4 regions of the Peribacillus sp. Aquil_B1 genome follow, and region 3 is predicted to be linked to each of the others. Evidence: riboswitches for the same ligand, from Rfam matches in the RefSeq annotation. Region 3 holds a riboswitch; each other region holds the start of a gene.
The links. Region 3 has a riboswitch for cobalamin ahead of metE (5-methyltetrahydropteroyltriglutamate--homocysteine S-methyltransferase). Riboswitches for the same ligand answer to the same signal wherever they lie in the genome.
Positions count from the first base shown of each region.

Region 1: linked by a shared signal. The riboswitch ahead of MPH60_RS04505 (HoxN/HupN/NixA family nickel/cobalt transporter) and the one ahead of metE (5-methyltetrahydropteroyltriglutamate--homocysteine S-methyltransferase) in region 3 are both predicted to bind cobalamin.
Region 2: linked by a shared signal. The riboswitch ahead of MPH60_RS17060 (ribonucleoside-diphosphate reductase subunit alpha) and the one ahead of metE (5-methyltetrahydropteroyltriglutamate--homocysteine S-methyltransferase) in region 3 are both predicted to bind cobalamin.
Region 4: linked by a shared signal. The riboswitch ahead of MPH60_RS11435 ((2Fe-2S) ferredoxin domain-containing protein) and the one ahead of metE (5-methyltetrahydropteroyltriglutamate--homocysteine S-methyltransferase) in region 3 are both predicted to bind cobalamin.

Region 1 is NZ_JAKXEE010000001.1:914,567-921,878, reverse strand. Features, by position in the region: gene MPH60_RS04535 (DUF1326 domain-containing protein) at 1-441, shown strand, start outside; gene MPH60_RS04530 (DUF2182 domain-containing protein) at 576-1,274, shown strand; partial or broken gene MPH60_RS04525 (glutamate synthase) at 1,550-1,702, opposite strand; gene MPH60_RS04520 (amino acid ABC transporter ATP-binding protein) at 1,718-2,464, opposite strand; gene MPH60_RS04515 (amino acid ABC transporter permease) at 2,484-3,140, opposite strand; gene MPH60_RS04510 (amino acid ABC transporter substrate-binding protein) at 3,211-3,984, opposite strand; gene MPH60_RS04505 (HoxN/HupN/NixA family nickel/cobalt transporter) at 4,514-5,311, opposite strand; cobalamin riboswitch at 5,462-5,651, opposite strand; gene MPH60_RS04500 (urease accessory protein UreH domain-containing protein) at 5,813-6,541, shown strand; gene MPH60_RS04495 (C40 family peptidase) at 6,600-7,277, opposite strand.
Region 2 is NZ_JAKXEE010000002.1:680,724-688,035, forward strand. Features, by position in the region: partial or broken gene MPH60_RS17045 (SulP family inorganic anion transporter) at 1-75, shown strand, start outside; gene MPH60_RS17050 (hypothetical protein) at 161-307, shown strand; gene MPH60_RS17055 (manganese-dependent inorganic pyrophosphatase) at 411-1,340, opposite strand; cobalamin riboswitch at 1,634-1,814, shown strand; gene MPH60_RS17060 (ribonucleoside-diphosphate reductase subunit alpha) at 1,953-4,250, shown strand; gene MPH60_RS17065 (ribonucleotide-diphosphate reductase subunit beta) at 4,296-5,348, shown strand; gene MPH60_RS17070 (flavodoxin domain-containing protein) at 5,320-5,757, shown strand; gene MPH60_RS17075 (hypothetical protein) at 5,871-6,038, shown strand; gene MPH60_RS17080 (cold-shock protein) at 6,080-6,277, opposite strand; gene MPH60_RS17085 (hypothetical protein) at 6,475-6,966, opposite strand; gene MPH60_RS17090 (GNAT family N-acetyltransferase) at 7,076-7,312, shown strand, end outside.
Region 3 is NZ_JAKXEE010000005.1:2,263-9,574, reverse strand. Features, by position in the region: gene MPH60_RS23860 (DUF2975 domain-containing protein) at 1-63, shown strand, start outside; gene MPH60_RS23855 (DUF2975 domain-containing protein) at 99-578, shown strand; gene MPH60_RS23850 (helix-turn-helix domain-containing protein) at 589-732, shown strand; partial or broken gene MPH60_RS23845 (acyl-CoA thioesterase) at 960-1,112, opposite strand; gene metE (5-methyltetrahydropteroyltriglutamate--homocysteine S-methyltransferase) at 1,109-3,415, opposite strand; cobalamin riboswitch at 3,563-3,755, opposite strand; gene MPH60_RS23835 (potassium channel family protein) at 3,994-4,413, shown strand; gene bcp (thioredoxin-dependent thiol peroxidase) at 4,476-4,946, shown strand; gene MPH60_RS23825 (aminopeptidase) at 4,958-6,067, shown strand; gene MPH60_RS23820 (D-2-hydroxyacid dehydrogenase) at 6,216-7,160, shown strand.
Region 4 is NZ_JAKXEE010000001.1:2,329,405-2,336,716, forward strand. Features, by position in the region: gene MPH60_RS11425 (sirohydrochlorin chelatase) at 1-413, opposite strand, end outside; gene cobJ (precorrin-3B C(17)-methyltransferase) at 432-2,069, opposite strand; gene MPH60_RS11435 ((2Fe-2S) ferredoxin domain-containing protein) at 2,084-2,452, opposite strand; cobalamin riboswitch at 2,603-2,793, opposite strand; cobalamin riboswitch at 2,997-3,192, shown strand; gene MPH60_RS11440 (hypothetical protein) at 3,176-3,334, shown strand; gene MPH60_RS11445 (energy-coupling factor ABC transporter permease) at 3,370-4,113, shown strand; gene MPH60_RS11450 (energy-coupling factor ABC transporter substrate-binding protein) at 4,115-4,426, shown strand; gene cbiQ (cobalt ECF transporter T component CbiQ) at 4,413-5,189, shown strand; gene MPH60_RS11460 (energy-coupling factor ABC transporter ATP-binding protein) at 5,208-6,053, shown strand; gene MPH60_RS11465 (YozQ family protein) at 6,155-6,373, opposite strand; gene MPH60_RS11470 (alanine/glycine:cation symporter family protein) at 6,550-7,312, opposite strand, start outside.

The sequences.
Region 1 (7,312 bases), on a different contig from region 3:
ATGTGGGTAGGGGATCCCAATGCGACGATGAAGTTGATGTTCTATATAGATGAACGTGCTGATCAAGATCAGCGTGGGGCTCTTGAACAAATTTTCACCGGAAAGGTTGGTGGTTGGGCGGGTGAATTTGGCTCCCTAATTAGCGAACTACGTGGAATTGAGTATGTCCCCATTAAGTTTGAGGCTGCCGATGATTTAGCCTATTGGCGAGCAGAAATTCCAAATAAGGTGTCTGTTGGTGCTGAAGCTCTTACAGGTCCAACCGCTGATCCAAATCGTCGAGTTCAACTTCACAACCCACCTGGTTCAGAAACAGGTCCCGGACAAATTGCTACTTGGGGTGTTGTAAAAGAGGATAAAGCCATTGGATTTGATTTTTCTCATGAATATAAAGGTCAATCCAGTAAACATATACCTTTTGACTGGAAAGTAGGATCTTGATGGATACCCCCAAAAAACAGACTCCAATTGTTCGTTTATTTCGTGCACGTACGATGGGTAACATTCCTCTGACTGCGATTCTTTTAACAATGACAATCATTGCTTGGATGATTACTCTGGATCACTTTAGAAATATGGCTAGTGGTCCTGGAATGGGTCTTGGTACATTTGGTTGGTATGTGGGTATGTGGGTGACGATGACGGCAGCGATGATGCTGCCGTCTGTCACACCCATGGTCATAACCTTTGCTCGAGTGTCAGCTGAGCGTACCCAAAGTCTGCATATCCCACTTGTACCCACATGGATCTTCCTTTTTGGATATCTGGTGGCTTGGATTGCATATGGCCTAATTGCATATGGTCTTTATTTGATCATTGACTTATTGAATCTTGGCTTCCTTGCATGGAATCAACAAGGGCCTCTCGTTGCCGGTCTCACCGTAGCTTTAGGAGGGCTTTACCAACTTACGCCACTCAAACAAGCCTGTTTACGTCATTGCCGTAATCCTCTTCATTACGTATTAAATGGGTGGCGTGAAGGACGGCTTGGTGCAATCCGTATGGGAGTCGAGCATGGTTTTCATTGTGTAGGTTGTTGTTGGGGGCTGATGGTTATTTTGTTCGGAGTTGGTATTATGAATCTGTTCTGGATGGGAGTTATCACGCTGCTTACCTTTCTGGAAAAGGTGCTACCCACAGGTGAATATTTTTCAAAAGTAATCGGTATAGGGCTAGTCCTTTTAGGAATTTGGATAGCGATTGATCCAAGTAGCGTTCCTTTCTTTGTAGAGCCAGATACGAAATCTCATGGTACACATACTTTGAGTGAGTAAATTAGATTACACCAACAGTATTTTTGACTGGATTTTTTATATCAGCTCAGGTTTAAGAGGGGTAGAGCTAGAATATACCTAAAAATAGCTTTCCTCCCTCCACCCAGTTAACATACATTGTTATCGGTAGTCCTTGTATCTATGATTCTATACGAAACCCCATCAGTTCAAGACTGAATGGGTTTCGTTGTGAATTTATCTTGGCTTTTTCACGTCAGATAAGGTTTTACGGACCCTGGCGAATGTATTTCGATATTCTGAAGTTGTTATTTGCTTCATACTCCCGTTTCAGGCAAAACGAGCTCCACTTTTAAGGCTGATTCTATATCACCTGTTATATAAGCTGCAATAGATCGAATCTGTTCATATCCTGTAGCCATAAGGAATGTAAGTGCTCGGCCATAGCTTTTCATTCCTACAAACTGATAGGGCCACTTCAGGATTTATTTCAAACTGCGGTTCAAGAAAGCTTTCGTTCGTTCGAACTGGGGGTTTGTAAACAACTCTGTCGGATCACCTGATTCGATAATTTCCCCATTATCCATGAAAATGGCCCTGTTTGCTACTTCCTTTGCAAACCCCATCTCATGCGTCACCACAATCATAGTCATTTGCTCTTCAGCAAGATCCTTCATTACTTGTAGTACTTCACCGGTCAATTCAGGATCCAAAGCCGAAGTGGGCTCATCAAACAGCAGGATTTCTGGATTCATCATAAGCGCCCTTGCAATGGCTACTCTTTGTTTTTGTCCGCCTGACAGATTTTCCGGATAAGCTGTCTCCCGATCAGAAAGACCAACCTTCTCCAAGAGCTCCCTGCTTTGCTTGTATATCTCTGTATCTGTCCCCTTTTTCGCCATTCTGGGGGCGATTTCCAGATTTTCTTTGACAGTGAGGTGCGGGAAGAGATTAAAATGTTGGAAGACCATCCCCATTTTGGAGGTGATTTGCTTGATCTCTTGTGGTTTCGAGTAGATGCCATCCCTCACCAGATAATCTCCGGATATACATATGCTACCGTCGTTGATTTCTTCGAGATGAATCAAACTGCGGAGCATCGTGCTTTTTCCTGAACCGGAGGGGCCGATTACTGCAACCACATCGTTTTTATTTACATCAAAGGTAAATTGTTTTAATACATCAAGTTTGTCATATGACTTTTTGAGGTTAGTTACTTCAATTATAGCCACATTCGCCACCCCTTCTTATTCAATATTTGAACCTTCGTTCTAGAAATTTAAAGAATACTGTTAATATGAGCGTCATGATTAAGTAAATGATACCTGCTAAGAAAAATGGAACAATTGTAAAGTCACGATTCACTGCTGTCTGCGCAAAGTGTAATAGTTCCGGTACAGCAACTGCATAGAGCAGCGCAGTATCCTTAACAAGTGTCACCGATTCATTGGAAACGGCCGGAAGCGCCACGCGGAACATTTGAGGCAGAATTATTTTCCTCATTGTCTGCCATTTAGTCAACCCCAATACTTGGGATGCCTCATATTGGCCTTTATCAATAGCGAGAAGACCTCCTCGGAAAATCTCGGCATAATAGGCAGCATAATTTAAAATAAAGCCCAAACATGCAGCTACAAAGCGATCCAAAACCATATATTCGCCAATCACGGGAATCATCGGAAGCCCGAAACAGATAAATAGCAATTGAAGCAACAGCGGTGTACCGCGCATCAAGTAAATATAGGTATGGGCAAGCCAGGCTAAAGGCTTGATTTTGCTTCTTACAGCCAGAGTTAGCAAGAAGCCCAAAGGAATGGACAAGACTATGGCGATCAAAAATAAGAGGACCGTCATCTGTGCCCCTTCGAGCATAGGCTTAAGTATTGATAAAATATAATCTGCGGACATGAATGGATTCCCCCAAAAACAAAACAGGGTTTCCATAGGAAATCCTGTTTGCTTAATATTGTACGTTCAATTACTTTAATACCTTATTTTCCCCGAACCATTTCTCAGAGATTTTTGCGGCAGTGCCGTCTTCATTCAGTTCATCAAGTGCACCTTGAAGCTGCTTCAGAAGATCTTCATTCCCTTTTTTCACGCCAACTCCATATTCCTCTGGTGCAAGTGATTCTTCAAGAATCTTAAAGGTTTCTTTTTCTTTGGACATGTAATATTTTATAACAACTTCATCAATGACGACAGCATCCACACGGCCAGATTTCAGGTCACTTAGAGCCAATACGTTATCGGAGAATTCCGTGATCGTCTTGATTTTAGAATTAACCGGATTAGCATTCAATGCATCTGAAGCGGAAGAAAGCGATTGAAGGCCCACTACTTTTCCTTTTAAATCATCCAGTTTAGTAAGCTTCGAATCTTCACGTGTAACAACCACCTGTGCATTTTTTAAATAGGGCTTTGTAAAAAGAACCTTCTCTTTACGCTCATCCGTAATGGTGTACCCGTTCCAAATGAGGTCTATACGACCACTGCTTAGTTCGGTTTCTTTTGTTTTCCAGTCGATGGGTTGAAATTTAACCTTTACCCCCATTTTTTCTGCAGCAGCTTTGGCATAGTCAATATCAAAACCAGTGATTTTGTTATTCTCATCTCGGAATCCCATGGGGGCAAATTTATCGTCGATGCCAATCACCAGCGTGTTGTCTTTCTCCTCCTGTTTGGAAGAACATGCTGCAAGAAGTGAAAATACGGCTACTATTGTCAGCATAATTGTCGCTATACGTTTCATATTAAAACCACCTTTGACTTAAGTATTACTCTGTATACTTTAGTTTGCTAATGTATTAGAGAGATAAAATATCGTAATATAAAGTTAACACAATATTAAAATGAATGTCAACGGAATTATTTAGTGTATTAGCACGCTAAAGGATTTGTTTTTTCCCTGAATTAAAGTATAACTTCACCCCATTTAATACCAGGTAGACATCTCCTTTCTAACTTCGTATTTATAACAAAAAAAGACCGATGGGAGCATAACACCCATAAGTCTGTCTAGTAAATACATGTAGTTAAAAATCTTTTAAAAAGATTGCAGGAAGTTAGCCCGGCAGTCTTTTCTGATTTTCCCCCTTATTAATTGATAGCAATAGGAGTTTAAAGGACTCCCTTCTCCATTTATGTTAATTTAACGAGATTCGCTAATAGCTTCCTTAGTTCTTATCCATTAGTTATCTTTCGAACCTCATTATAGAATAGATCGCAACACTGAAACAATCATAGGAAAATGGGTAAAACCTGCCTTGTGGTTATGATTATTAGTTTTTATTTATTTCAATAGTCTTTCCCCTAGACCGTACACTTACAAAAACAAAAGAAAAGGTCAATAAAAGAAACAGAACAACTCCTAGAATTTCAAAATCAAGCTCCGCCCAAGGATTAAAGAATGTGAAGGCTTGATAAAAGGACACTCCGTATGCTAGAACGACAATCACCCATCCCATTACTCTTGAAGCGGCTTGTCCGAGTTTGTTTGTTTGATTAATCATTCGATACACAATCAATGAATCAATGGTATCGGTAATCATTATCCCTAACATAAAAACGAGTCCCAAAACCAAAGGCATGTACTCGCCCGAATTACCAGCCGCAAGAGACCAAATAGCTGTTTGACTTACAGTCTCAGCAGCCAGAGCAAATAAAGCCCCCACTATAATAATGAGAAAAGGATTAGTTGTTCCTTTCGCAATTTTTGAAATAAATTTCCCTTTTATCCCACTCAGTTGAAACTCGTCATTATTAGCTTTTGTACGTAGAAGATTATAGAGATTTATTGTTCCTATTAAAAATAGAGAAGTGATTGAAACCCATAATGCAAATTGATTAAAATAAGCCGGAAATGTAAAGTCGTTCATTACCATCCCAAGAATAACGGCTATAATCGCGACAACTCCTCCGTGGCCAAAAGCAAACAATGTCCCTACCCAGCGTGCTACTGGACTGCCCATTCTCCAGTTATATCGAGTTTGTCCATCGATAAAGGCTAGATGATCCGCATCTAATCCGTGACGAAGACCCAACACAAAAACAAAAAATATAAGTGACAGATTTTCCATACATAAAATCCTCCTAGTTATATGAATACATTAACAATAAAAAGCCCTCAACCTTTAACAGATTGAGGGCTTTATGGGTACGTTAAATAAACGACAAATTGACAGGATACAATTGTCTATTATTACGTACACCACTCCTTTCCGCGAAGAGTTCGGTGTGCATTCTAGGTAGGTCTCCTGGCTTTTAGATCAACGCACTCCATCGTCTTCCCCAACTATATTGTTGAGTGACATAAATGATAGAGAACTCCTTAATTACAGTGGCGGGACCGCTCGGGACTTACACCCGATTCCCTTTTATCCCTTGTTTCTCAAGGGCACCTAGTTGCTTAAAATATAATATTTTAACTCATTATACTAATTATACTTAGAAATTAACATCATATTTTTTAAAGAAATCTATTCAATGAAAATAGGTGAAGAAGTATAAAAACCCTTTCTGCATACATTCTTGAAAAACATTTGTTAAAATAAAGCATCAATTAATTGAAAGGAGCTATCATGTACGACTTCCTAAATAAAATTAGCCAATTTTTCTCTGATCCAGTCTTACAATTGACGAATAGTTCAATGGCCTTTCCTCTTATCGGGGCCTTACTATTAGGGATCCTCGGTTCCTTAGCACCCTGTCAGATTACTGGGAATTTCACTTCTATAGCCTATTTTGGAAATAAAGCAGTGGGGAAAAAAGCCCCTTGGGTGGAAATATCCTTATTTATCCTGGGAAAACTATTGGTATATTCCCTCTTTGGAGTTTTAATTTGGTTATTAGGAAGAGAGTTTCAATCTACCTTAACCACCTATTTCGCATATTTTCGCAAAAGCATTGGATTCTTAAACATAATTGTTGGCCTTTTTCTATTAGGTTATTTAAAATTCATTTGGATTTCGCATCTTTTTAAGTGGAGGGGATTCCGGAATTCAAACGGGAAATTAGGAGCCCTTTTATTAGGCATAAGCTATTCAGTCGCCTTTTGCCCAACTATGTTTGTCCTATTTTTTGTACAACTTATGCCTTTAGTATTATCTAATACATATGGTTTTGCCTTGACACCGATTTTTGGGATTGGGACTGCTTTACCCCTTATTATCACCCTATTATTAATTTGGAGTTTTGGCGCAGAGGGTTCTTTAATAAAAAAAGGGAAGAAGTTTGGCAATACCGTTCAAAAATGTGCAGGGGCGGTTATCATCATTATAGGTCTTCTCGATATCGTCACGTATTGGTAGATTACTATTAAAATAAATAAAAGCCAGTCTCTTAAAAAAGAACTGGCCGTTATTACTATTACATTCTTTTTGCTCCTAAATATCTCTGTTTCCAATAACTATTATCCATGGAGGAAATACCTACACCTGATGAGGAGCTGTGTATGAATTGATTATCCCCGATGTAAATACCCGCATGGGAGGCACCAGGTTTATAGGTTTCATAAAAGACTAGGTCCCCAACTTGTGGTTTGGATACCTTTGTCCCCTTCTTATAAATTTCCGCTACCGTTCTTGGCAAAGTGATATCTGTACTTTTTTCGAATACGTACTTTAGGAATCCGCTGCAATCAAAACCTTTTGGTGTACTCCCGCCCCAAACATACGGTACATTCATATATTTTTTTGCTTCCTTCACTAACGCTGTAGATTTATTGCTTGTATTATTCACACTAGCTACCTTGGTTGTCTGCTTTTTTACGCCCAATGCCTTATACGTATTCGGACCTACAATTCCGTCAGCTTTCAAGCCTTTGCTTTTTTGAAACTTTACTACCGCACCTTTAGTAACCGTCCCAAAGTACGTAGTGGTATCTGTTTTAAAATATCCCTTTTTCTTTAAATTCTCTTGTAATTGTTTCACATCTGTATGAGTCATTCCACTTTTTAATGTACGATCTCCTAATGCAGCATTACTGACCAATGGATTTGATAGTAACAATCCCGTCACTACAACTGACGCTATAATTTTTTTCATTTTCTATTTTTCCCCCGATTAAGTTCTTTTTTTAT
Region 2 (7,312 bases), on a different contig from region 3:
CAAGTGCAAGGACTCGATCAAGAAAGTTCGTCATTGCTTGAAAAACTCGCCACGTCAGAAAGTAAAATATCTTGAAGAAGTAACATTCTGCTGAATAGAAACTTTTCAAACCGACAAAATAGATAACATGAATCATTTCCTTTTGAAAGGAGCGAAAAGCATGACACCCGAGCAGGATTATACAGCAGCAAATCTGTCACCGGATTTATTGAATGAACTGAAAAGCTTTGAAAGCAAACTAGGCGAGGAAGCCAATAAAGAATTGATTGTCATCGCCTATGAAAAAGAAAAGGATGCCTTGAATTAAGAAAAAAGACTCAAACACCCTTAATGGATGGTTGAGTCTTTTTTTGCATGTACAAAAAAAAGGATGCCCAAAATTTTTTATAATGAGCATCCCTTTTCATTTATTACTTGCTGAATACGTCCGTTAAGACCGGCACAATTTGTTTTTTACGCGATACAACGCCTTCTAAGACGGCGATGTTGTTGTTTAATGAAACGTCGTATGCTTTTTCCACTGCATAAGCTGCTTTACCAAGAGCCAAGGCAACAGAATCATTAGTCAGGATATCCGTTACGACGAATAGGAATAAGTCCAATTCCTTCACAGCGATTACCGCTTCAATCGCCGCTTCCAATTCAGCTTGCTTGGCAAGGACTTCGTTCGGATCAACAGCATTGACCTGTGCTATCTCCACTTTAGCCATTCCCATGGAGAATTCCTTTGCATCAAGAGTGATAAGCTGAGCAATCGTTTTGTCGCTCAAGTCAGCTCCTGCCTTCAACATTTCCAAGCCATATGTTTCGGCGTCGACACCCGCAATGGCAGCCAATTCCATAGCTGCTGCAACGTCTTGTTCCGTGCATGTAGGTGATTTGAACAATAAAGAATCGGAAATGATGGCAGACAGCATAAGACCTGCGATTGCTTTAGGAACTTCAATGCCGTTTTCTTTATAAATTTTATTTAAAATGGTTGCCGTACAGCCAACTGGTTCCGCACGGTAATATAAAGGATCGCTCGTTTCGAAGTTAGCGATACGGTGATGGTCGATAACTTCCAACACACGTACTTGGTCAATATCTTCAGCACTTTGCTGGCGTTCGTTATGATCGACCAAGATTACGCCATCAGCTTCCCCTGCAACTTTTTCCACAAGACGGGGAGCATCGAATTTGAATTGGTCCAATGCATATTGAGTTTCACCATTCACTTCACCCAGACGAACTGGTTCAGCGTTGATACCTAACTGCTTTTTCAGGTCTGCATAAGCGATTGCTGAACAGATTGTGTCTGTATCCGGGTTTTTATGTCCAAAAACTAATACTTTTTCCAAGATTTTATCCCCTTTTTCATAAATATTTTTCCGCGAATCCCCTCACCGCAATAAGGGAGAGCCATCTTTACTAGACACTTTATTTTAACACAAAATCGCGTAAAATCAGCGCTTGAATTATCCATTCCTCAATAAAATCTTTCATTACTTCACCCTCTGCCATCACTTTGTCAATAGATAAGGGTTGGTTTTTTTCAAATATATTAGTTGAATTATCATCGTATATGGCTTACGATAATATAAGCAGAAATACTAGATATTGATTACATAAACAACACCAATAACTATATATAGAATTTATTATAATCCAAGGTGCCAGTGATGGCTGAAAAGGGAATCCGGTGTAAACCCGGAACTGTCCCCGCAACTGTAAATGTGACGAAATGAGAAACCCACTGTATAGATCTTTATACGGGAAGGACTCAAAGTAGGATGATCATGAGTCAGGAGACCTGCCTTGAATTTTTCACGTTTCTTATTCTTCGGGGATTGAGATGATGAAACGATAGTATAACGGCTATTTTTTCATGGCTCCTTTATTCTATCGTTTGATCCGCTCAATTCTTTGGGCGGTTTTTTTATTTTAGCGGAAGTTAACAAGGAGGATTATTAATGACTCAAACATATAACTCTACCATAAGTGAAAATGACACAGAATCGAAATCCATCCAGCTTGAGATGTTATCGAAGGAATTCGAAGGCCGTCTCGATATGGAAAAGTTCAAAAAGCGTTTTACAAAATGGCTTGATCGCAAAAGTGACTCAACCGAAGAACAGGCATCAAAAAAACTGATTCAGCTCGCTCTTGAAGGTGTGGATATCGATGCTCCGGATTGGACATTCGTTGCTGCAGCAGAACTGTTGAATACAATGTATAGGGATGCACAAGCCAATCGAGGTTATGAAGGCGAGAGCTATGGCCCATTCTATGAGCTGATCACAGAACTCTCCCAGCTTTCGGAAGGTCAGCGTTATCCAATTTATAAACCAGAACTGCTATCTTCCTATACAAAAGCGGAAATTGAGGAATTGGGTTCGGTGATCGACCCGGAAAAAGATAAATTATTCTCTTACATAGGCATCTACTTATTGAACGACCGCTATCTGGCCCGCCCAAAAAAGGACAAGGTCTACGAACTGCCGCAAGAACGTTTCATGATCATCGCGATGGAAATCATGCGAATGGAAAAAACGGAGCACCGCCTGCAACTTATAAAAGAAGCATACTGGGCCATGTCCAACCTTTATATGACCGTTGCGACTCCCACACTCTCCAATGCAGGTAAAACACATGGACAGTTAAGCTCTTGCTTTATCGACGCAATTGAAGATTCCATTGACGGCATCTATCTATCAAACTATGATGCAGCAAAAGTATCTAAATTCGGCGGCGGTGTCGGCCTTTACGTTGGTAAGGTTCGCTCGCTTGGTTCTGATATCCGGGGCTTCTCTGGAAACAGTTCCGGCACGACGCCCTGGATTCGACTATTCAACCAGACAGCTGTAAGCGTCGATCAATTGGGTCAACGTAAAGGTGCCATCGCGATTTACTTGGATGCCTGGCATAAAGATATCATGAGCTTCCTCGATTTAAAGACACAAAACGGGGATGACAGATTAAAAGCCCATGATATTTTTACAGGCGTATGCATACCGGATTTATTCATGGAGGCTGTACGCGACAGAAAAGAATGGTATCTTTTCGATCCGCATACCGTTAAGCAAACCCTTGGATTTTCACTTGAAGATCTTTATGACGAGAAGAAAGGCGAAGGAAGCTTCAGGAATCATTATGCACTTGCTGTCGAGGCCGCAGAAAATGGCACGCTTCCAAACTATAGCTTTGAAAAAATCAATGCGATGGACATCATGAAAAGCATCATGATTTCTCAATTAGAAGAAGGCGTACCGTATATGTTCTACCGCGATGAAGTGAATCGGAAAAATCCCAATAAACATAAAGGTATGATTTATTGTTCTAACCTTTGTACGGAGATTGCCCAAAACCTAAGCCCTTCGACGATCACGGATGAATATGAAACAGAAGATGGAGATGTTGTTGTAGTTCGTAAAAGCGGCGATTTCGTTGTCTGCAACCTTTCATCCATTAACTTGCCACGAGCGGTGGGCAGCGATGTTTTGGAAAGATTGATTCCCATTCAGATCCGAATGCTGGACAATGTCATTGATGTGAATAATCTTCCTGTCAAACAAGCATCCATCTCGAATAAACGTTACAGGGCAATTGGTTTAGGAACGTTTGGATGGCACCATTTACTTGCCACACAGAATATTTATTGGGAATCCGATGAGGCTGTTCAATATGCCGATGCTTTATACGAAAAAATCGCTTACTTAACAATCAAGGCATCCAACGAATTGGCCAAGGAAAAAGGATCGTACCCATATTTTGAAGGATCTGATTGGCATACAGGGGACTATTTCGACCTGCGTGACTATACAGATCAAAAATGGATGGATTTAAAAGCAGACGTGCAGGAACACGGGACCCGTAATGGATATTTAATGGCGATTGCCCCCAATTCATCGACAGCCAAAATCGGTAATTCCACGGATGGCATCGACCCTTTGTATGAAATTGAATTTTACGAAGAAAAGAAAAACTTCAAATTCAAGGTGACCGCACCAGGCTTGACGCCAAATACGTATGAATATTATAAAAAAACGCGTTTCAATTTGGACCAACTGGAAAGCATCAGGCAAAATGCAGCCCGACAACGCCATATTGACCAAGCAATCAGCTTTAATCTGTATGTACACAATACAATCAAAGCGAAGGTCCTGTTGGATATCCATTTAACGGCATGGGAAAGCGGGTTGAAATCAACGTATTATGTTCGTTCGACTTCTTCCGAATATGACAATGCCTGCGAAAGCTGTTCAAGTTAACGACATTCATGACCCAGTAATCTATTCTTAAAGGAGTTTTCACGAATGACCAATCATATCAAAAAAATTCGGATGCTCGAACCGACGCATCCAACCAAGGCAACCGGCGTTTTCAAAGGAGAAGCTTCAGGCTTCCTCCTTTGGAATGATATTCAGTATGAAAAATTCTATGATACCTATACACAGCTCATCAATAACTTTTGGAAGCCTTCGAGCGTGAACATGATTCAGGATAAAAAACAGTGGGGCGAATTGGACGAAGATATCCAGGATGCTTTTCTCGATATCCTTACGATGATTGCTGGAATGGACAGTCTTCAAACGCCAACATTAGTAGAAATCCTTCGGTACATCAAAGATCCGGCGGCAAAAGCTATCCTGGCCAACATGGCCCAGCAGGAATCAATCCATAATGAGTCTTATTCCTATATCCTTGCTTCCTTGATTCCGGTAGGCAAGCAAAAACAGCTTTTCGACCGCATCAAAGAGCATCCTGAAGTGATTAAGCGTAACCAACCGATCGTTGATGCTTATCAAACGTTCGTGGACGATCCCAGCCCACAGCATTTATTCGAGGCACTGATCCATTCAACGAACCTTGAGGGGATTTATTTCTATCTGGCTTTCGCCTTTTATTATAATTTAGGACGCCAAAATCTAATGACCGGTTCCGCTACGATGATATCCTATATTCATCGCGATGAAATGGTCCATTTCGATTTCATTGGCATGCTCATTCAAATCTTGATGTATGAATATCCTGAGTTAAATAATGAAGAAAACACGAAGTTCATCTATACAACGATTGAAAAAGCAGTCGAACTCGAAAAGGAATGGTCTGAATATATGCTCGAAGATATCCAAACCAAAGCCGATCTTGATTTGGAAGAATTCAATGAGTACATTGAATATATCGCCAACAAACGATTACGTATGCTAGGCCTTGAAAATTTGTATAAAGAATATGGCGAGAACCCGATGCCATGGATCAAAACGTTCGATGATGAATCAATCGGACTTACCAAAACCGATTTCTTCGAACAGAAGTCAAGGACATACAGTCAAGTAAATGCCAGCAATGGGTTCGATGAGCTGTAAAGTTGCCATTGTCTATCATTCTGCCGGCGGCAATACAAAAGCGCTTGCTGAAGCCCTCGCTTCCCTTTTACCTGAAGCTTTCCTATTTCGAATGAATGATTTCGATTTACGTACATTGCCGGATTACGATGCATTGATCGTCGGCACCTATACATGGGGCAATGGAGAGCTTCCCGCTAAATCAGCAGCCCTTTATAAAGAACTGGAACAGTTGCCTATTGCTCATCTGAAAACGGGAGTCTTCGGCACTGGTGAAACCAACTATCATCATTTTTGTGGGGCGGTCGATCATTTCCGGGACATGTTATTTGCCAAGAGCCAGTTATTGGTGACATTGAAGATAGAACAGATGTATCAAGAATCAGACTTGCCCAGACTTCAAAAGTTCGTCTCTCTATTCCAGGACTGAATGAAAGGGGATATGCATGTTCGCATATCCCCTTTTTTAAAAAAACTTGACTCCCTCTATCATAGCAGCCGTAAGCATGAAGTATAATGGAAGAAAAAAGGAGATAATATCCAATGACAGAAAACATTACCCAGTTCCTTCCTATCCTTTTTATGCTAGTGCTTGCAGTATTCATTATATTCATCGTGTTTTTCCTGTCAGGGCATTTTAATCGTTCTAAACGGATCGAAGAAAAATTGGACAAAGCATTAAAGGAAATCGCCGAAATAAAAGAAAAATAAAAAGACTCCAGAATCGGAGTCTTTTTTTTATATGCGTTCAATTATTTTTGAACGTTAGCTGCTTGTGGTCCACGAGCGCCTTGCTCGATTTCGAAAGAAACTTCTTGGCCTTCTTCAAGCGTTTTGAAGCCTTCTCCTTGGATAGCTGAGAAATGTACGAATACATCGTCTTGGCCTTCAACTTCGATGAAACCGAAACCTTTTTCTGCGTTAAACCATTTTACTTTACCTTGTACCATGATAGTTCCTCCTGTGTTTGGAAAAATCCATTTTATTACTATTTTTGGTTCTGGATAATGTTTCAAGAGGAATCCTATTACAGTAAATCCTTCTATCAAACTTTTCCGAACAAAAATAATTACTCATATTATATCATGGGAAATCCTAAAAAAACAAGATTATCGCAGTAAATCAACCGACAAATTATCCTAAAATTCTACATATTCCTCTTCTTGCTTTGTCGGAAGCCTTCGTCCAATAAGTAGCGCTCCGCCTCTACTGGACTCTCGAAACATTCTTCAAGATTCGACCCTGAATAAACATTCCAAAGCAGGTCTTCCCTTTCAAGTGTAAGCTCTTGCTTTTCAGGGCCAATCCATGCCCCTTCCAACCTAGCGAACTCGTTTTCCTCTTCTTCGAATTCAACCGGAGGTTCAGATAGGTAATCCACGCTTTTTTGGATAATTTCTTTCAATTCGGCTTCATTATAGTCACGTATATTGATAAACCCTTTACGGTCAGTGTCTTTTTTTCTCATATGCCCTGCGTAAACGAATCCATTTCCATTGGGATGCAAGTGCTGAACGACGATTTTTTTCTCTTGGACGCTATCTGGATAATGGAAGTTCACACGTCCCAATGAAACGTCTTTTCGCTGTAATTCCGGAAAAGTTTCAATGATGCTCAATTTTTCTTCAAATGTTAACAAATTTCTTCCTCATTTCATTAGTTCATATTGTTTGTCGATTATAACATAGACTGATTGGAAACAATAATCTCCCACTTCCATTATAATGTAATGAAAGGGGGTGATTTGATTGATCATCACAATTCGGGACCTGGACTCCGATTATGGCCGGCAGCTTTTTAAACTTCAGAAAGAATCCTATAAGGTGGAAGCGGATATGATCGGCTTTGCCGATATCCCTCCATTATTGGAAACATATGAACAATTCATTCATTGTCATGAAACGTTTCTATGCTTTTTAAGGGGTGGTGCCTTAGCGGGTGCAATATCTTATACAAAAGAGAATGGTCAAATACTGATTTGCCGG
Region 3 (7,312 bases):
ATTGTGGATGCACTTCAAAAGCCATTAAAAAATGTCCCAGATATTAATTCAAAAAATGATTAACGGTTTGAGAAAATGTAATTAACGAGGTACTTTTTATGAAACGAGTTACGACACTCTTTTTAAAGCTAGCTATTATTTTTATAGGAATCCCAGTTCTTGCATTGTGTATATTTTTAGTTCCCCATATGGCGAATTTCGCAGCAAAATTGTATCCCAATATTGCCCTAATGAAATATCTCATTTTCATCGTGATGTATGGAGCGGCTATTCCTTTTTACGTTGCTCTCTATCAGGCTTTCAACCTTGTACGGTACATTGACGAGAACACAGCGTTCTCGAAATTATCTGTAAAGGCGTTAAAGAACATAAAGTGCTGTGCGATTACAATCAGTGGTTTGTATGTATTAGGTTTGCCACTCTTTCATTTTATAGCAAAGAAAGTTGACCCTCCTATTGGATTAATGGGACTCATCATCATTTTTGCCTCGTTGGTTATCGCCGTTTTTGCTGCTATCCTCCAACGGCTTCTACAAGAAGCGATTAACATAAAATCGGAAAATGATTTGACGGTCTGAGGTGGGGGATATGGCAATTATAATTAATATTGATGTGATGTTAGCAAAACGAAAAATGAGCGTAACGGAGCTTTCGGAGAGGGTTGGAATTACTATGGCGAATATTTCCATTCTGAAAAATGGGGGAGCAAAAGCGGTTCGTTTTCAACATTAGAAGCGATATGTAAGACTTTGGATTGTCAGCCAAGTGAGATTTTGGAGTACAAAAGCGACGAAGACACTCAATAAAAACAGACAACAAATTTATTAACTAACGGGAGCGGATAGAGAATTTAAGGGATAGCCATTAAGCTATCCCTTCTTTGCGTTTATTGATGTTATTTACTCAGAGAATTGCATTGAGAATTGCATTGATATTAGTGACAAAAAATATGATGTGATTTGCAATGTTTGCACCTCAGCTATTTTATCGACATAGGCCATTACTTTCCCGCCAAAGATGGTATTGTGATGATTTGTATCCGGTGGAAAAACAAGGTCGGTTAAAAAAGTCCGTGACTTCTTTGTTGGATGGGCAGCGTTCATTTCAATCATTGGGCTGTTGGTTTGGCCAAAAGGGTTTCACGGACGATTTTTGCTGCTTCGACCATGTTTTTCAGGGAAGCGACGGTTTCCGGGATGCCCCTTGTTTTCAGGCCGCAGTCGGGATTGATCCAAAACTGGTCTTTATCCAATACCTTGATCCCACGTTCAATCATATCGACCATTTCTTCCACTGCCGGCACACGCGGGCTGTGAATATCATACACACCCAGGCCAATACCTTTTTCATACGTCTTTTCCTCGAATGCGGAAGCAAGCTCTCCATGACTACGGGATGTTTCGATGGAAATTACATCGGCATCAAGGGAGGAGATGACATCCATGAAACTGTTGAAGTCGCAATAACACATATGCGTATGAATTTGGGTTGTATCCTCCACGCTTGATGTCGATATCAAGAACGAATTCACAGCCCAGTTCAAATACTCGTCGCGATCGCTTTTTTTCAATGGCAGACCTTCTCTAAGTGCAGGCTCATCAACCTGAATCATTTTGATTCCAGCGGTTTCCAATGCAATGACTTCTTTTTCCAAAGCGAGCGCCAGCTGATAGCAAACATTCTCCCTGGAAATATCATCACGGACAAATGACCAGTTCAAAATCGTTACAGGACCTGTAAGCATTCCCTTTACCGTCTTCTTCGTCAGTGATTGTGCGTATACACTTTCCCTGACTGTCATCGGTTCGATGAAATGGATGTCGCCGTAGATGACTGGCGGTTTCACACAGCGGGATCCATAGGATTGTACCCAACCTTTTTCTAAAAAGGCGAATCCGCCTAACTTATGGCCGAAGTATTCAACCATATCCGTCCGTTCGAATTCCCCGTGAACAAGGACATCCAAACCGATTTCTTCTTGGATTTCAATCCACCTGCCGATTTCTTCGTTAACGAATGTTTCATATTGCGAAGCGGTCCATTCTCCTCTTTTAAATTTCCCGCGTGCTTGTTTAACTTCAAATGTTTGCGGAAAGCTTCCGATCGTAGTCGAAGGGAGAAAAGGCAATTTGAAAAATTCCTGTTGTTTTTGGTAACGCTCTTTAAATGGAAGCTGACGGCCGGGGGTCCTGGTTTTAACCTTTTCGACATTGGATTGTACAGTTCCATAGTTCCGGGCATTTGAACTTGCTAACGTTTGAACCGTAAATTTATTGGCATCGACTTTTTCGGCAATTGCTTCAAAGCCTTGATTATTCCCTTTGACCAAGAGTGTGATTTCCTCAAGTTTCTCATCAGCGAAAGCAAGGGCCGCTTTCACTTCTTTTGAAAGGGCGGTTTCATTACGAACGGTCACTGGGACATGAAGCAGGGAACAAGAGGGCTGAAGCCAGATTTGGTCCTCGGCTACCAATGACTTAAGAGTCTCGATCAATTGGATTTTTTTTGATAAATCAGAAAGCCAAATGTTTTTTCCATCAATCACACCTGCAGCAAGCACTTTGTTTTTCGGAAAGCCGAATGCTTTCAGGTTGCTTAGATTCCTACCTTTGTCATGTACAAAATCAAGACCGATTCCTTGAACTTGTAATTCGATGACTTCCTGGTAATGTTCCACGGCATCAAAGTATGTTTGCAGCATGATGTTCAGGTTTGGTGCTGCTTCATTCAGTTTTTCATAGAGGTAAGTAACAGTTTTCATATCTTCTTTGGAAATCGATGAAACAAGTGAAGGTTCGTCCATTTGAACCCACTTCACGCCTTCTTGCTCCAACTCCCGCAGGATTTGCATGTATAGGGGAAGCAGGCTCAGGATGATGCCAGGGATATCTTGTTTTTTAAAGCCTTTTGAAAGGGAGATGAAAGTATAAGGACCGATCAACACGGGTTTCGTTTCTATCCCTAGCATTTCCTTGGCTTCCCGATATGCTGCAAGTGGTTTATTTTCTGTTAACGTCAGCTGTGACACCTTTAATTCAGGGACAATATAGTGATAGTTCGTATTGAACCATTTCGTCATTTCGGAAGCGACTTCATCATTGTTTCCGCGAGCCATTGAATAATAAACGGAAAGGGGAACGCTTCCGCTTTCATAGGCTGAATAACGTTCAGGAACAAGACCGAACATGACGGACATATCGAGCATTTGATCATAGCAAGTGAAGTCGTTGACAGGAATGATATCAATGCCTCGCTTCTTCTGTTTTTGTAAGTTGCCTAAACGGATGGCTTTTAGTTGTGCCGTAAATTCTGATTCATCGATTTTACCAGACCAGTAAGCTTCTAATGTACGTTTCCATTCACGATCTTCCCCGATTCGAGGGTAACCCAAACTACTGCTTTTCAAAATTCCCATCCTCCTAAATTCATTTGATTGAACAATAAAAAAAGCATCCCCAACAGTCAAAAGAGAAAGTTAGAAATGCTTAAAATAAAGAGGCATGCAAAAATGCCCCTTACAATTATAAGGTCCCTAACACCTCCCTATCTCCCGTAGGTTAAAACAGTGTTGTCGAAATAGGCAGGTCTCCTGACTTAGGGATTAACATTAGCGGCGGGCCTTCCCGATCTGTTGATCAGTGGCATATTGGTTGACGCTAACACTCCCATTACAGTGGCGGGACCGTGCCGGAATTACACCGGACTTCCCTTTTAATCCCAATTTAAAATTAGGAACCTATTTCCACATATGAAATTTGACAAAACCTGCCTTGATAACTGTTTGCAGGCTAAAAATTTATAAAATAAAAACTATTATAAAAATTTAGGCAATCTTAACATATCCGACCAAAAGGGTCAACATGGAAAAAAGATTCAGGAAAGTATCCGGTTATTAATTGTGCAGGAGGATGGGGTCTGTTCCTAAAAAAGAATATATTGTTTGGACAGGGAGTATGTATAGAGGAAGTGGCGTTTTGAAATGGGGCGTGGGGGATGACTTTCTACATCTTGATTGCAGGAATCATTTTTTGCATGGTGATGAGCATTCGTACGTTATTTCTTGTTGAGTCGGGAGGAAAGAAGTTTTCTCTGGAGGATATGCTTTGGCTTGGTAATTTATATGCGACGATATTAGTCGGATTTGCACTGATTTATTTATTATACGAACTTCAGAATCATTCGGTGATTCTTGATATGGGCAATCGATTGGACGGCACTTTCTATGAACAGTTGAAGACTTCTTTTTATTTTAGTGCGATGACGATGTTTTCTGTAGGGTATGGAGATATAGCCCCGATTGGCATGGGCAGGATGATAGCTACGATTCAGGCTTTCATCGGTTATACACTGCCGGCAGCGTTCGTGATCCGGACGGTGATCGATTTGGAGCACAAAGATAGGAAGGATAAATGAAAGTTGTGTTTCTTTCAATTATTGGGTACTCTTACCATAATGAAAGAAATGGAGGGTTCAATATGACTGTTAAAATTGGAGAAAAAGCACCTGATTTCAAGCTCCCTGCAAACAATGGCGAAATGGTGTCCCTATCGGATTTTAAGGGGAAATATATCGTATTATATTTTTATCCAAAAGACATGACGCCAGGATGCACGACTGAGGCCTGTGATTTCCGGGACCATAATGAGCATTTTGAGGAATTGGACGCTGTCATCATTGGGGTAAGCCCAGACCCAGCTGCACGTCATGAAAAATTCATCGAAAAACATGGATTGCCTTTTCTGCTGCTGGCTGATGAAGATCATGAAGCGGCTAAAATCTTTGATGTGTGGCAATTGAAGAAGAATTTCGGTAAGGAGTATATGGGCATTGAACGTTCAACTTTCCTGATTGATAAGGATGGTAAGATAGTCAAAGAATGGCGGAAAGTAAAAGTCAAAGGCCACGTCGAAGAAGCTCTTGATACTCTTCGCGACCTCGAAAAATAAGGGACAGACAGATGAAGGATGAGCGAATAACGAAGCTTGCAGCCAGGCTGATTCATCATTCGATACAATTACAGCCAAAAGAGAGAATCCTCATACGGGGCCATATCAACACGAAACCATTATTGAAAGAGCTGATTGATGAAATATACAGAGTTGGCGCTTATCCATATGTTGAACTCGAAGACGATGAAATAAGCCGCCACCTGTTACAAGGGAATGTAAAGGAACAACTTGACACCTCTTCGCAATGGGCCTTGAAGAAATATAAGGATATCGATGCAGTCATCATCATCACCGGGGAGGAAAACGATGTGGAAATGACCGATGTTCCCATCGAAAGGCTCCGTCTACAAGGGGAGGCTATGAATTCCCCCACTCTTTTCTATGTAAACAACCGACGTTGGGTCTTGCTTAATTATCCCACCAAGGCATCAGCGCAAAAAGCCGGCATGACCTTCGACAGGTACGAAGATTTTCTTTTGAATGTATGCAACATGGATTACGGGAAAATGGAGACGGCCTTGAAACCGTTAAAACAATTGATGGAACGAACTGACAAAGTCAGGATCGTTTCGCCAGGAACGGATTTGACCTTTTCCATCAAAGGTATGCCGGCCGTCATATGTGCCGGAAAAAAGAATTTACCGGATGGGGAAGTGTTTACGGCACCCATAAAAGATAGTCTCAATGGAAGGATATCCTTCAACACACCAACAACCTATGAAGGATTCACCTTTAGTGACATAGAATTAAACGTAAAAAAGGGAAAAATCATTAAAGCTACTTCCAATCGTGACTCTGAAATGAACCGAATTCTGAATATTGATGAAGGGTCCCGTTTTATCGGGGAGTTCGCAATAGGAATCAACCCATACATATTGGAACCTATGGACGATACCTTGTTCGATGAGAAAATTAGCGGGAGTCTGCACTTGGCTCTTGGACTTGCCTATGAAGAAGCGGATAATGGAAACCGATCATCGATTCATTGGGATATGGTTTTGATTCAGCGGCCCGAATATGGGGGTGGTGACATCTTCTTTGACGACGTCCTGATCAGAAGGGATGGCGTTTTCATTTTGCCGGAATTAGATGCATTAAACCCAAATTCTTTAAAATAAAGCCTTTTTTAATAAGGCTAAGGCTTTTGTCCAACTCAAAAAGGGGACACCTGAATATGCTTTATTAAGGGAATACCTCCTCAGAGAAAGTTGCGCGGGACACATAGAGCCCGTGTTTTTTTATGTTAATTAAAAGGGAGAGATGAACATGTTAATACTTTCAACTGTCATTCCTAATGAAGGCATCCAAAAGAAGATGACGGAAGCTTTTCCTGACTTGAGCTTCATTTATCAAAAAGGATGGACGGATGGGCCGCTTCGTGAAGCGGAAATCTTAATTACATATGGTGAAGACTTAACGGAAGAAATCATTGGGAAAGCTGCGAACTTGAAGTGGATCATGGTCATGAGTGCAGGGATGGAATTAATGCCATTTAAAGCCATAGAGGAACGGGGCATTCTGGTGACAAATGCTAGAGGCATTCATAAAATCCCAATGGCAGAGTATACGATAGGGATGCTTTTGCAATATGAAAAGAAATTGAAACTGCTTATGAAGAATGAAACGGAAGAATTGTGGGATAGAAAGATTGAAGTAGGGGAATTGAATGGCAAGACGATGTTAGTTATTGGTGTGGGTGCAATTGGAGGGGAAGTGGCTCGTCTTGGGAAAGCCTTTCGGATGACGACGATAGGAGTGAACCGGAGCGGGAAACCAGTGGAATCCATAGATCACCTCTATGCCCTGGATAATTTATTGGAAGCCATACCGGGGGCCGATTATATCGTATCCGTCCTGCCAAGTACGGATGAAACGAAGGGTCTTCTGCAAAAGGAACACTTTGAAGCAATGAAAGAAACTGCAGTATTCGTGAATATTGGCCGGGGCGACCTGATTAACGATGAAATGCTGATCGAAGCGCTGAATGCCGGGGAATTATCTCATGCCATCTTGGATGTATTTGATCCGGAACCATTAGGAAAAGGGCATCCGTTTTGGAGGATGGAGAATGTTACAGTCACTCCGCATCTTTCAAGTAAAAGCGGAGAATATTTACCAAGAACCTTTGCCATATTCGAAAAAAATATGCGTGAATACCTGAAAGCTGGAAAAGACTTCACCAACGTAATCGACTTATCCAGGGGATACTAAACTCATTGCAAAAATGGGAAAGATTCAATGTGTTCATGAATAAACTAAAAAAGAATGGTTAAGCCATTGAATTATTGACAAATTCAACGCATAAAAGGTACACTATTTATAAACATTATAATTTAAGAATGCATACTTAATGAGAAAAAGAG
Region 4 (7,312 bases), on a different contig from region 3:
CGGCCAATTAGCAATATCGCTGTCTCAGAATGTTCAGTGGCCGTATCGAATCCCGCTTCCTCCAGACGGTCTGTCAGGATCGTCAATACATCATGGTGGACCCCGATCGTTTGGCCATATGTGAATTTCACTTCTGGATACTTGGTTTTCCCATCCTCTATTTCAGCTGGGATATGTAATTTCGAATGTCCTGCATGCAATAAAATGATCGGTATGACAATAACTTCAGTAGCCCCTCGTTTTACACAATTATCAATTCCTTTGGATATATTCGGTGCCGCAAATTCCAAGAAGCACGTTTCCACCAGGAAACGCTCGTCCATTGCCGGAATCATATTTTCAATAAAATGACGGACTTCTTCATTTCCCGAAGCCAACCGGCTTCCATGTCCTACGAACAAAACTGCTTTCATTTACTTTCCCCCTCTTGATTAGTCTTCACAAGGCGCAGGCTCTATGTTTATTTTGGGAGCGATGTCCTGATAAGAAAAATTCTGTATCTTTTTCGAACGTTTGAAGTATTTAAAAAGCCGCTCATTTGGATGGGCATTTTGCTTATACTCCCCGACAATGTCCGTGATCAGTTCAACAAGCTGTTCCGGTTCAATGCCTTCCGCAACCGGCTGACCCGGATGGGCTGTTCTTCCAACCGGTTTAGCTCCAAGAAATAAGTCGAACTTCCCTTTTCGGAAGACAATCCCGATATCATCCATCACAGCACTATAACAAGCCATCCCACACCCATTAAAACCGATGTTCAGTTCCTTGGGCATTTTCATTCCGCCAAGCACCCTGTGTATTTCATCTGCATAAGGAATGGATTCCGCTTTTTCACCATCACAGAAATCACAGGCTTTTAATGTCAGTACATCTCCAATCGGCGACAAAAGAAAGTTTGCTGATTGCAATTTCCCCGTAATGACTTCCGGATCCGTTGTCGGGATCTTTAAGACGATTTTATGATTTGGCGTGTATTCCATCGTTCCCTTTTCCCCGACAACTTCCGCAAGTGTCATCATTTGATTGGGAGTGAATTGTTTATTCGCCACACCTGGACTAACGGCAAGTTCGAATACTGACTCCATTTTTTGCTGAACAATCGGCTGAATGGATTGCTTAACGGTTTGACCCTTGACTCTTGACAGGGCCTCCATTGCCATTTCAAAGGAGGCTGGCTTCTTTTCTGGTGCTTTTGTAAGCAATCCAACTCCTCCAGCGGACTCGGTTAAGGCTTCTTGATCTAATGCCCACGGTTCCGCTTCTTTTTGAAGTCGTTGATGCGGCTTCAATGTTTGCTTTTCCGAATTCAACGTATATTTTCTCTGATAGCCTCTTGGTGTGATGATTTTGTCATCATACAAAAAGGTGGATGAATTACCGATAATGACGGTGGTCAACATTCCAATATCGTGATTCAACATATCCTGCAAATTGGTTATGACAATATCCTGCCTATCTCGATAAGCACTTTTCACCAACCCGACAGGTGTATCCGGCGAGCGGTAGCGAAGGAGAATTTTCTGTGTTTCAACAATTTGCCGGGTCCGCCTGCCGCTGCGCGGATTATAAAGTGCAATGACAAAGTCTGCCATCGCAGCTGCTTCAACCCTTTTAGCAATCAGTTCCCAAGGAGTTAAATGATCACTGAGGCTGATCGTACACGAATCATGCATGACTGGTGCCCCAAGTAAAGACGCACATGAGTTGATTGCAGATATGCCAGGAATGACTTCAATGCCCACTCCTGTTTCTTCTTTCCAGCCTTTCTCAATCAATACTTCATAAACCAGCCCTGCCATCCCGTAAACTCCAGCATCCCCACTGGAAATCACCGCCACTTTCTTTCCCAGCTCCGCTTGTTTCACTGCTTCCTGTGCACGTGATACCTCTTCAGTCATCCCCGTACTAATGATCGTTTGATCTGTAAGCAGTCCCTGAATGAGTTCAACATAAGTTTTATAACCAATGATGTAGTCACTTTCTTGAAGGGCTTCGACGGCACGTTTGGTAATGTGTTCAAAATTCCCGGGCCCAAAGCCCACGACGAATAATTTACCGTTTGTACTCATTAAGACATCTCCTTTTACGCTTTGTTCTTTGAAATACCCGTATGAGCAGGAAAATCTGGATTAGGTGTCATTTCCCCATCATTGAATTGATAGATCATCTGTGAAACAAACTCACCTTCATCGATATTACTGACGATCTGCCGACCGAAATCAGGCGTTTCCACTCGATACCAGTTTCCTTGCGGATAGGCAATCACAACGCAGGCATCCTTACATCTTCCGTTACAGCGTGTCCTGGTTGTATGGATTTTCAGATCCAGTCCTTTTGAAGTAATTTCATCACGAATCGCTTGGATTACTTCTTCCCCGCCCTTTTTCATGCAGCTGCTTCCATTACAAATCAACAGATGTGTATTTGTACCCGTCAAGTTCCAAGTAGTCATCTTCTTCCTCCTGAGTTCAGGGAAAAGGCAAAATAAAAAACCTTAACATAAGAGTCAAGGTTTAAAAAACTATATGAATGAGGAGCCAAAGGCAAGCATGCCAAATCCTCCCAAAATCGTCATAGTCCTTCTACCTTTCCCTCCGAAAAGTATCATGCAATTTTAAAAGCAGGTTTCCTGGCTTACGCTTCATTTTACTTTGTCCCTTCCCGGCAACAATGCCAGTGGCTATCGACAATTTCATCAGCGTTTACAGTAGCGGGGGCTGCATCGGATTTTCACCGATTTCCCTATTATCCCTTGCTTATTCACACAAGGGCACTTTTAAAATGAAATATTTGGTTTTATTATACATTTCTAACTAACTTAATCTATCATATAACAACTTTATCAAAATTCAATAGTTTATTCCGACTGTTTAGAAAAGTTTAATCTTGTAAAACCAGTTAAAATCCTTTCCTTGCAACAAACTTCGTCCCGAAAAAAAAGATAGTGTAGCTGGAATTATTTCTTTATGGTACACTATACGAGAAAATTTTCAAAATAATTACATAAGTTTCATGGTGTTGAATTTCTCGGAATTCAGCTTAAAAGGGAAGCCGGTGAAAATCCGGAGCGGTCCCGCCACTGTAAAGGGAAGTCCTATTACTTTAACTTTAATCCACTGTCAAATGAGATGGGAAGGATGTAATGGGATGATGAACCAAAGCCAGGAGACCTGCCATGAAGCGTGAAACTGTTTCAGCCTACGAGGATGGGCGTGCGGATCAGGCAGAATGGCCCATGGTTGGTTCATACTGCAAAATTCCTGTTCATTACGCACTTCTTTCCTATGAGAGAAGTGCTTTTTATGTTGGGCGCCGCTTTTCTTCTCAAGATTGATCAGAAAAATTTTAAAAGTGTTGAAAGGAGAAAGAATGAAAAGAACCAATTGGAAAATCATTTATTTTGTCATCTTACTGCTTTTTGTCCCGAACCGGGCAATGGCCATGCATATCATGGAGGGCTTTTTACCCATTGAATGGGCCATATTCTGGTGGGCCGTAACGCTTCCATTTTTAATCATGGGTTACCGTTCCATCAGGTCCAAAGTAAGGGAAAATCCAGAAACTAAAATGATACTTGGCCTATCGGGTGCATTTGTATTTATTTTATCGGCCCTAAAGATTCCTTCCGTTACGGGAAGCTCCTCACACCCTACGGGTGTTGGTTTGGGTTCCATATTATTCGGGCCTTTGGCCATGAGTGTCGTTGGCTCCATCGTTCTGTTATTTCAAGCTGTCTTACTGGCTCACGGAGGCTTGACGACATTAGGGGCCAATGCATTTTCCATGGCCGTTTGCGGACCGTTCATTGCTTACTTCGTCTTCAAGGGCGCAACTAAATTGGGGTGGTCTTTTTCACTTGCCGTTTTCTTGGCGGCTGCTTTTGGAGATTTGGGAACCTATGTAGTCACTTCCGTTCAACTTGCTCTTGCTTTTCCATCCGAGGTAGGAGGATTCATGGCTTCTTTCAGTAAATTTGCAGGCATTTTTGCCCTGACCCAAATTCCCTTGGCAATCAGTGAGGGGTTATTGACAGTCGTCGTGATGAATTTCTTAAAAAAATACAATCTAGGTGAATTGAAATTGCTGCGAGTTTTATCAAAGGAGGCCCGTTAATATGAAAAAAAGTCTACTGCTGCTTTTCCTGGTTGTCATTCTTGCAACCATACCGTTAATCACCCAACAAGGAACGGAATTTGGCGGTGCCGACGGTGAAGCTGAGGAAGCCATCACTAAGATCCATCCGGAATACAAGCCATGGTTCAACAGTATTTGGGAACCGCCAGGTGCAGAAACCGAAAGCTTATTATTTGCGCTGCAAGCTGCAATCGGAGCTGGTTTCATCGGTTATTTCATAGGTGTAACGAGACAAAGGAATAAACAAACCAAACAAGAAATTCCCGAAAAATCGAAGCATGTTACTCATTGATAAATATGCCTATTTCAATGGGCTAAAGGATGTACATCCGTTAGAAAAGATGGTTTTTTCACTTTCCATATTGCTATTTTCGTTAACGGTAAGGGATATGACCGTTTCGCTCATCACTTTTACGGTGATGAGCGCTTTAATCATTTTTGCGGCAAAAATCCCGCTTTCCTATTATCTGAAATTACTTCTATTGCCAGGATTTTTTATACTATCGGGAACAATTACCATTCTTTTTTCTTTCACAAGTAAATTTACATCGATATCGAATATATGGTGGTCCTGGAAGGTCGGGAACTGGCAAATATTCATCAGCGATGACAGCGTCGGTACAGTGGCCAATTTGATCAGTGTCGTATTCGGCTGCATCAGCTGTTTATATTTCCTTACCTTAACTACACCGATTACCGTCATCCTATCCGTGCTGCGAAAATTTAAAGTGCCTTCCTTATTGATCGATTTAATAGAATTGACCTATCGCTTCATTTTTATTTTTTTAGATACAGCTTTGGCCATTCACCAAGCACAAGCTTCACGGCTCGGGTATGTTTCGTTAAGGAAAGGCATACGATCTCTCGGATTACTAATCTCGTCTTTATTTTTAGGAGTATTGCAGCGCTCTGGGCAATTGACGATGGCCATGAACGCAAGAGGCTACCAGGAGAACCTTTCCTATATCGAGGATAGTTACACTTATTCCTCACGGAATTGGCTGATCACGATTATAATATTAGGAAGCTTAATCTTTATTAATGGATATTTGTAAATTGGAGGCAACCCAACAATGGACGAGCATATTTTTCATATAGACGGCCTCACCCATCAATTCGCAGATGGAACGTTCGCTTTAAACGAACTGTCGCTAACGATTCAACATGGTAAAAAGATAGCGTTATTAGGTAATAATGGTGCCGGCAAATCGACTTTATTCCTCCATTTAAATGGTCTTTTACAACCTACGGCAGGAAAGATCAGATTTAAGGGCAAGAAAATGAAATATGACCGTAAGTCATTATTATCATTACGAAAGCAAGTCGGGATTGTTTTTCAAGATCCCGACTCGCAGCTCTTTTCCGCTAATGTTCAACAGGATATATCGTTTGGACCGATGAATTTAGAATGGGATAGAATGAAGGTTCACGAGAAAGTAAATTGGGCAATGGCCCAAACGGAAGTAACGGAACTGAAAGACAGACCTACCCATTTTTTAAGCCTTGGGCAAAAAAAACGTGTCGCTATTGCGGGGATACTCGCCATGGAACCCGATGTCTGGCTCTTAGATGAGCCTACTGCTGGATTGGACCCTTATTTCTCTAGACAGATCATGGCTCTGCTGGACAGTATCCACGACACTGAAAAAACGATTATTCTATCAACTCATGATGTTAATTTAGCTTATCAATGGGCTGATGAAGTCGTTGTCATGAACGATGGTAAGGTCATATATCAGGGGGATCCTATTTCCGTTTTCCATGATGAAGACGTTTTACTGCAGGCACATCTGGAAAAACCGTGGGTTTTTGAAATGTTTCAAGCACTACTTCAATCAAGGAGTGCTGCCGAAAGGGACTTTTTTCCAAGGACGAAGGAAGAGTTGCTTCAAAAGTTGGAGACAGAAAGAATTTATTAATTAAGTATCCCCTAGCTCTTGTTCATATTTCCAGAAGCTAGGGGAGCAAACCGAGATATCTATAAAATAAAGGCAATAATTCTTGTTCCTAAAAAATTTTATTACCTTTCTTCTTTAGATCTTTCTTTTGCAATTTCAATATCTCTTCCGTTTACATCATCAATGACTGCCTTTATTTCGCCTTCCGCATAAGTATCGGAGACTTGTTCGTGAGTTCTGGCCAGTCCAGAGGATAATGGATCTTCCCGTTTATAATCGCTGACATCATATATTCTTCCGGCAACTTCTGAAGATTCATTTTTTGATTGCTTACTACCCATTTTATTCACTCCTAGTTTTTGAATTATCCAAACATTTTGACAGCATAATTAAAGTCAAAGGTATTTTGTGTAAAAAATGAAGCAATATTCAATAATGTAAAAAAAGGAGGAAAAAGGAAAAAAGCTTACAAGTAAAATCCCCTTTCAAGGACTTTACATGTAAGCTAATTGATAGTTTAGGCTTCCTTCTTCCCATCCACATTATCGGATGAGTCACCCCAACATTCCACATTCTTCAAACCTTTAATATTGTTCACATGGAAGACAGGATTTTTCCCGCTATTCTTTTGTTTTTGATAATCCGCCAGTGCAGCAAATGCAATCTTCCCTAGTAATGCTATGGCGATCAGGTTGATAATGGCCATAAGGGCCATCAGCAAGTCAGCCAGTCCCCAAACAAAATCCAGTGAGGCAAGCGAACCGAATATCACCATCCCTACGACTGCGATACGATAGATATTCAGCCAAACCTTATTTTCATTGATGAAGCCGATGTTCGACTCTCCATAATAATAGTTGCCAACAATGGAGCTAAAAGCGAATAACAGGACAATAATGGCAAGGAAAATACCGGCCCACGATCCCAATGCCGTTCCAAGGGCATTTTGGGTAAGGACAATTCCATCCGTTTCCTTCGATGTATAAAGACCTGAAAACAAAATGATGAAGGCTGTCGAGCTGCAAATGATGAGCGTATCGACAAAAACACCTAGAGACTGAATGAGACCTTGCTTGACGGGATGACTGACATCAGCCGTGGCGCCAGCATTTGGTGCACTACCCATCCCGGCTTCATTTGAAAATAGGCCGCGCTTGATTCCCTGCATCATGGCAGCTCCCAGTACTCCGCCAGCCACTTCTTTTATTCCATCAAATGCACTTTGAAAGATCAAAGCAAAGACACCGGGTAACTCGGTAATGTTCATGATGATGATAACC